Regions from separate parts of the Lysinibacillus sp. G4S2 genome, predicted to be linked through region 2. Evidence: riboswitches for the same ligand, from Rfam matches in the RefSeq annotation. Region 2 holds a riboswitch; the other holds the start of a gene.

Region 1 (4,254 bases), 1.5 Mb from region 2:
CGTGTTCTCCTGCACGAGCTGCTTCGATAGCTGCGTTCAATGCTAATAAATTTATTTGCTCTGAAATCCCCGTAATTACTTTAACAATGTTACCAATTTCGTACGATTTGTCTCCAAGTATATTGATTGCATCAAATGTCGTATTAATCGTTTGATTAAATTGCTCCATTTTCACCATCGAATCTTTTAACTTTTCATTACCTTCTTGCGTCAATTCTAACGTCGTATTCGATTGTTCTGAAATTTGGTTAGATCTTATAGATAGTTCTTCAATAGCCACTGTGATGTCTTCGATAGAAGTAGAACTCTCTTCAGTAGCGACTAATTGCTTTTTTAATCCCTTACCGACTTCATCGATTGCGGCCCTTACAGTATCGGCCTTCTCAGTTGCGTATTCTCCATGCTCTAAAAGATTTCCACTTTTTTCATTCACATTATTTGCGAATTTATTAAATTGTTCACTTACTCGACCTGCTGATAATTCATCCATTCCATTTAGTACCTCTTTATTTATATGGGAATGACCTTTAAGTGAAAAATATCGGTAAGCAAAAAACAAAGATGTACATAATAAAACTACAATAATCCCTAGCATAATAGCTTCCATGAAAAAAATTCTCCTATTCTACTAACGTATTAGTGATGAAATTTTATAGTTCTTTTACAATGATGTAAATTCCATCTGCTACAGTCGATGGAATACTGTTTAGATTTTCATTGCTTTCATATTTATGAACAATAAAGTCCCCTTCTACGGTTACATATTTTGTAAGACCTTGATACTTCTCCAGCAAACGCATTGACTTTGGATTTGTCGCTTCAGCTAATACTAATCTTAAGCCTTCTTCTGTTGCTTTTTTTATTAATAGATCGCCTAAACTTTGTACAATATCATGACGATTATGCTCAGCAATTACACCTAATAAAAATAAATGTAATATTTCCCCATCTTCCATATCTTTTCCAAAACGTTTTTTATAATCTTCTAGGAAACGTTCATCAATATCCTCTAATACACGCATAACAATATTCATATCGGCAAACGTGCCTTCAAAAATATCCCCTTCGATAATTTCAAGGACATTCGTATCTCCAACTAGTGCGCCTACAACATTTTGCTCTTTATCTAGTGCAACAGCACAGTAACCTTGATGAACATTTGCTTCAATATATTCCTTCGTAAATTGATAGAAATCTTCGTAAGGTAGTTTTAAGGCGTGCCCAATAATCGGTTCTTGCACCCATTTGCCAGCAACCTCTACCCCAGTAAATGTTTTTGCTAAACATTCTGCTGTCATTTTAATTAAATCCGGTTGGTCCTTTGTAAGTATTTCATAAGTATATAATTCTTGAATTGTTTGCATCGTAAATTCCTCTTTCAAAATGTGATTATAGTTAATTAAAGACTAACGCATTGGTAATTGTGAAACATTGTCGACTACGGTTCCTGGGAAATTAACTCCCTCTAAAGCATTTCGCACTTGCACATATGCAATTTTAGAGGTTGGATTAACAATAAATATATCTTTAAAGCCTAGTGATGCATAAAACATTAATGTTTGTCCTAGATCTGTCGAAATCTTTGAAGGAAGGGGTGATTGCTGTGTTGCATCAACAACAAATGTATATGCATTTTTTTGCACTTTTGCCCCCGTCTCTTGCAAATCTTTCAAATAATCCTCTACAAGAGCTGGTTTAATAAACCCTATTATTTGGACGTGTACTTCTTTTTTTGCTTCATAAATCGCCATTTTATATTTCTCTTTATCTACGACTATCATCTCAAATCTCCTTTTTATAATTTTCATATATTGCACATCTGTCGCTACGATTGATTGGAATCAGTCCTTGATTTTTTCCACAAAAAAAACTATCCCTACACATAATTAGGATAGCCAAAAAATCACTTATCATCTTGGCAACCCGACTATCATTATCCAAGAGGATTTTAGACTCGTAGCTTTGCGTCCTTACCTTTCGATAAGTTTGCCTTTTTCAATTTTATTAACATAACGCTGACATATTACGTTTAGATTATAAATGTTTTGTCATTTTTTGTCGATAGTAGGCATTTTTCTCTAAAGAATATCGGTTGAATTAGAGAATTTTTCCGTATATTTAAAGGAATTGACAAAAAAATACTGTTGGGTAATTTTACAAAGAGGGAATCTCTAATCCTGCCCAGATTGTAGGAAAAGCAAATGGCTACATATTCTTTTACATTCATCTAATAGGAAGAAACATTATTAAATCAACTTCCATTTTTATAATTCTTTTTTCATAAATGCGTTATTTCACCGAAATGTAATGATAAAAAAAGAGTGGCATTTTAGGCTAAATCCTAAAAAACCACTCTTTTTTATAATTCTGCGTAAGCAATTTTAAACTTTTTTTAAAACTTAATGGCTTATCACCATAACGTGTGGTTGATTTCCGTTCCGACTGAGCGCTTTCCAGGGGGCGTCCAGCCTCCACTCCAATCAACCTATATGGCATACGTTTTAACAAATGTCACCCACAACTTTTAGTGATGAGTCAACTTAATTCCAATATTTCTAATTACTTGTACTCACTATGGTAGTATTCATTACTGAATCCGCTACAAGTAGTATAAAAAACGGATCGAAAGGCAACTGCAAATATTAGATACCTTCTTTTAAAATGAGTTGCGAGACACACTCTACATGCGTTGAATGCGGGAACATATCCACAGGCTGAATCTCCTGAGTTTGATAGCCTCCATCCTCCAAAATACGGAGATCACGCGCTAGTGTAGCTGGGTTACAGGACACATAAACAACACGCTTAGGACGTTGCTCTAAAATTGTCTGAAGAAGAGCCTCGTCGCAGCCTTTGCGTGGTGGATCCACTACTAGGACATCCGCTTCCTTGCCTTCCTTATACCAGCGTGGAATGACTTCTTCTGCTGGTCCGGCCTCGAAGTACGTGTTCGTAAATCCATTTAGTGCTGCGTTGCGTTTTGCATCTTCAATAGCTTGTGGGACAATTTCAACACCCATAACAGCCTTTGCTTTTTGTGCAAGGAATAATGAAATTGTGCCGATACCACAGTAAGCATCAATTACTCGTTCATCACCCTGTAAGTCAGCGTAGTCTAGTGCTTGTTTGTAAAGGACTTCTGTTTGCTCAGGGTTTACTTGATAAAATGAACGAGCTGAAATTTCAAAGCGAACATCACCAATTGTATCAATAATGACATCCTTGCCCCATAGGTTTACAATTTCATCACCGAAAATCACGTTCGTTTTGTCGCTGTTAACGTTTTGCATAATTGATGTTACATTCGGGACAAGCTTTTGGATTGTCGCAACAGCTGCTTCTTTTTGCGGGAATTTTTTCTTTTTCGTTACGAGAACAACCATGACTTCACCCGTTGCTCGTGCTTTACGAATAACTACGTGGCGCAGCATTCCCTCATGTGATAGCTCATTGTATGGTTGAATACCGATTGCCGCTAATTCCTTTTTCAAGCCTGCAAGAATAGCGTCCGCTTCTCCTGTCTGAATCAAGCAACGCTCCATATCCACAATGCTATGAGATTTCGTTTTATAGAAGCCTGCAATTGCTTGTCCTGCTTCATTTAAGGAAAAAGGAATTTGGGCTTTATTACGATATTGCCAAGGCTCTTCCATGCCTTTCACAGGTAGAACAGGCGCATCAATTTTACCAATGCGTTGCATGACATTACGCACCATATTCTCTTTCCATTTTAACTGCCCTTCATAAGACAGGTGCTGTAATTGGCAGCCGCCACATTGCTTGAAATATTCACAAGGTGCATCTACACGATCTGGTGATGGCTTGAGAATTTCTACAACTTTCGCAAAGCCGTAATTTTTTAACGTTTTTACAACATGTACTTCCGCCGTTTCATTAGGAAGTGCACCTTGGATAAATAATGGGTAGCCATCGACCTTTGCAACGCCATTGCCATCATGTGTTAAATCTTCTATATAAACTGTTAATCGTTCATTCTTTTTCACGGGTGCTGACATTCGTACATCCTCCATTTCAATCTCCTTATTGTAGCATGTTGTGGCGGATGAAAAAAGAACAAGGCTTGATCTTGTAAGGTCAATTTACTGAGTGACATGACTCTGATTGAGCGACTACAGCCTCGACCCGAACAGTTCTTCCCTCAAACTGCTTAGGTGTGCCAGAGAAGTGATCGGGTAAGCCGAGAATGTGATCAGGTATCGCCTCAAACCGCTCGGGTAGACCAAGAATGTGATC
Region 2 (4,254 bases):
TTTGGAGCAAATAAACACTAGACTTTCTCAAATACATGAACAAGAGTTGCAAGAAGCTTTCAAACAACTTAATGTTAAAAAGAAAGGCTATTTACAAATACATAATCCTGATCAGGCAAATCAGCTAGATCAATTAGCTAATGAAGAAATGCTAACGAAACAACTTATTACAGAAATTAAGGAAGCTGAAGAAGCGGGAGAAACGGCGCTAACAAAGCTTGGACAAGCAGCAGCTTCGTTACATTCAGCTAATAGCTATTCAACGTGGGATACGTTCTTTGGTGGAGGGGTCATTGCTACACATTTAAAGCATGATGCACTTGATAAGTCCGAAAATTATCTTCATAATGCTCAGATTGCTTTGCAACGCTTTCATAACGAACTACTGGATGTACAAGATATGTCAACGAAATCATTACCAGTTGAAACAGATGGCTTTGTAAAATTTGCGGACTATTTCTTTGATGACATTTTTTCAGCTTGGTCTGTCCATTCCAAAATATCAACAGCGAGAGAGCAAGTATCTCGTGTTCAGGATGATGTACATAATACAATTTGGCATCTACAGGATAAACATAACAAGGCAGATGATTATTTGCAGTCTCTACAAAAAGAGAAAGAAGCTATTTTTCAAACATCAATATAAAGTAACCTGTGAAAAGAATCTTCTTCTTTCACAGGTTTTTTTTGTTTCGCAATAAGAAAAGAGCAGCTCCTCGACACTAGCTCACAGAAAAAAGAGCAGCCTGAAACGGAAATCATTAATCAACCCTCATTTAAAGAAATACAACATTCACAAAGTTTTCTTTGAGCATTTTGTTTATCGTTATTCAAGCGAATTATTTCAACTCTGCAGATGTTGTGCTAAAATAATACATATACTATAACGTGGAAAAACACGTAAACTAAGGGAGTCTTACAACATGACAAGTCGTTTAGTAGAAGAGTTTTTTGAGCTCGTACAAATCGATTCAGAAACAAAACATGAACAAGTGATTGCGCCGATTTTAATCGACAAATTAACAGCACTTGGCTTTACAGTAGAACAAGATGATGCACATACTCGTAACGGGCATGGTGCAGGGAATATACTTGCTACATTAAAAGGTTCGTTAGATGTTGAACCAATTTATTTTACTTCTCATATGGATACAGTTGTTCCAGGTAAAGGTATTAAACCGTCTCTTCGTGAAGATGGCTATATCGTTTCTGATGGTACTACAATTTTAGGTGCTGATGACAAGGCTGGTCTTGCCACATTATTTGAGATGGCTAAACGCTTAAAAGAGCAAAATATTGAGCATGGAGATATTGAGTTTATTATTACAGCAGGTGAGGAAAGTGGACTTGTTGGAGCTAAAGAGTTAGATCCATCTAAAATTAAAGCAAAGTATGGCTTTGCAGTAGACAGTGATGGCAAAGTAGGCGGTATTGTAACAGCGGCGCCTTTCCAAGCTAAAATTTTCGCTAAAATAATTGGGAAAACAGCACATGCTGGTGTTGCTCCAGAAAAAGGTGTATCAGCGATTACAGTTGCTTCCAAATGTATTGCGCAAATGAAACTTGGTCGTTTGGATGAAGAAACTACAGCAAATATCGGTCGCTTTGAGGGTGGTCAGGCAACAAATATTGTATGTGATGAAGTAACAATACTAGCAGAAGCACGTTCTATCGACAAAACAAAACTAGATGCGCAAACTAAGCATATGCAAGAGACGTTTGAACAAGTTTCTGCTTCATTAGGGGCAAGAGCTGAAGTAGAAGTGAAGCTAATGTACCCTGGATTCCGTGTAACAGAAAAAGATAAAGTTGTTCAAGTGGCAATGGCAGCTGTAAACAACATTGAACGCACACCAAAGCTTGGTATTTCTGGCGGAGGTTCTGATGCGAATGTTATTGCTGGCTTTGGCATTCCTACAGTTAATCTTTCTGTTGGGTATGAGGATATTCATACAACAAATGAAAAAATTCCTGTAGAAGAATTGGAAAAATTAGCAGATTTACTTGTCGAAATCGTCAAAGAGTCTGCAAAAAAATAATAACAGAATCGGAGGATGTGATCGCATGGAAAGTGTGAAGGCAGTAGTTTTTGCTTGTGGTACAGAGGAATATGCAGTGCCTGTTGAACAAGCGATTTCGATTGAAAAGTTAGAGCACGTAACACCGATTCCTCATTTACCTAATTATCTTATGGGCTTCACAAGAATTCGTGGCGAGCTTATACCTGTACTTGATTTTGAGCGTATTCTTTATAATCGTTCTTCAAATGCTGCAACAGCAAGGATTATTGTATTGAATACGGATGTTGTGAATTACGGATTACTTGTCACCGAAGCTCGTGAAATTCTTGATTTTGATGAGTCCGTATTAAAGCAGATGGGGCTTGTCAATTATTCAAAAACACGCTACTTTACAGCTGTGGCAAATCTTGAAAATCGTATGATCACATATGTAGATCCGAAAATACTTGTGAATTCATTAGAGGGTATTCGTGAAATTATTAATTATTTGCACAAAATGCTTGAAAATGAAAAAGAAAACGTAGAGGCTTGAGTACTCTACGTTTTTTGCTGCTATAGTAAAAATAACCTGTGTTGTTATTGTTTTTTTTCGATAATTGTCTAGAGAATTATGCATTTTACCTACAGACATATTCGTTTTAACGTCATACTATGTAAAGTAAGAAAACTACTGTAAAAGGCAAACTTCACCGAAAGGGAAGGACGCAAAGCCATGAGTCTAAACACTATATTTTATAGTGCATGATTGTCAGGTTGCCAGGTTCTGTTCTATGAGCCTCGGCACATAGAATGGAGATGTAATATATGGTAAGTCGTTCACTATCAAAAGCAATCATTGCTTTTATAGTAACAATTGTAAGTACGCTCGGATTAACAGCAGGAAAGGTAGAGGCAATGGCCATGCAAGATAAGGCTACTTGGTTATGGGATACGATAAAAATTGTTGAAGATGAATCAGGCGTACTCTCATTTTTAGAAAGCAAAGATGTAAATAAAGTATATTTGCAGATTAATACTGATATAGCAATTGACTATTATAAAAGCTTTATTGAAAAAGCAACAGCACAAGGTATTAAAGTATATGCGTTAGATGGTGCTGCAAGCTGGGTTTCAGAGGATGGCTATAAAATGCAGGATCAAATGTTTGATTGGTTATATACATATAATGGGAATGTAGGGGCAACAGAACAATTTTCTGGAGTCCATCTTGATGTAGAGCCCTACTTAAATAGTGGTTGGAGCTTGAATCAAGAAAATACAATTGAGTCCTATCAAACGCTTCTTACTAAAGCGAAAGAGGGGACTGAGCAATTACAAATACCTTTGGAAGTCGATATGCCATTTTGGTTTGATGAGATTGCCTATAGCAACCAGTATGGCAATGGTATTTTAGCTGAATGGGTTATCGATCAAGTTGATAGTGTCTCGATTATGGCCTATCGAGATACAGCTAAAGACATTATCAAAATAGTGGAAAATGAAATAGAGTATGCACAAAAAGTAAACAAATCAGTTGTTATTGGCGTAGAAACAGGTGCCTCTGATGAAGGGAAAAATATTACCTTTTATGATAATGGAGAAGCCTATATGAATAAACAACTAGCACGTGTTCATCAGCATTATGCCAATAAAACAAGCTATAGTGGTTTGGCTATTCACCATGTTGATAGTTGGATGAATATGCAGCGGTAAAAAATCCTCTCTCTACTCTGTATAATTAAAGACGAGTGAATGTATTATAAATCAGTAATATTATTAGGTTATCTTTAATGTCATACATTATATTAAATAATAGGTACATCACTTATATAGTGGTGTGCTTTTTTGTTTATTAGACTTTTTAATGATACTATCGACCACCTCAATAATCATTATAATGAAATGAAAATATTTGTAGCTTTTAAAAAAAAATGACTCATCACCATAACGTGTGGTTGATTTCCGTTCCAAACTGGGCGCTTTTGTCGCTGCCGCTTCGCTTTCGCACAGATAAAACATTTGTCGCTGCCGCTTCGCTTTCGCGCAGAGCAAAGCTTTCTGGGGGTGTCCGATGAACCGCTTCACTCGCGTTGCTTGCTCCAGGGTCTCATCTGTGATCCCCAAGGAGTCGCCAGCCGGAACGAAGATCAACAATATACAGGGCATATATTTAAAAAATGTCTTCCACAACTTTTGTTGATGATCAAAAAATGGATCGTTTATAATCAAGATTGATAATTTGCAATAAAGTTTG

What was found. Region 2 has a riboswitch for cyclic di-GMP ahead of QUF91_RS17050 (amidase). Riboswitches for the same ligand answer to the same signal wherever they lie in the genome.
Region 1: another riboswitch for cyclic di-GMP. It lies ahead of QUF91_RS24620 (hypothetical protein); the one in region 2 lies ahead of QUF91_RS17050 (amidase).

The regions. Positions count from the first base shown of each region.
Region 1 is NZ_JAUCFJ010000002.1:4,806,494-4,810,747, forward strand. It holds gene QUF91_RS24610 (methyl-accepting chemotaxis protein) at 1-607, opposite strand, end outside; gene QUF91_RS24615 (hypothetical protein) at 651-1,364, opposite strand; gene QUF91_RS24620 (hypothetical protein) at 1,407-1,781, opposite strand; cyclic di-GMP riboswitch class I at 1,915-2,001, opposite strand; gene QUF91_RS24625 (hypothetical protein) at 2,335-2,508, opposite strand; gene rlmD (23S rRNA (uracil(1939)-C(5))-methyltransferase RlmD) at 2,643-4,016, opposite strand.
Region 2 is NZ_JAUCFJ010000002.1:3,310,201-3,314,454, reverse strand. It holds gene QUF91_RS17065 (hypothetical protein) at 1-646, shown strand, start outside; gene QUF91_RS17060 (M20/M25/M40 family metallo-hydrolase) at 924-2,039, shown strand; gene QUF91_RS17055 (chemotaxis protein CheW) at 2,065-2,553, shown strand; cyclic di-GMP riboswitch class I at 2,690-2,782, shown strand; gene QUF91_RS17050 (amidase) at 2,826-3,713, shown strand; gene QUF91_RS17045 (hypothetical protein) at 3,822-4,124, opposite strand.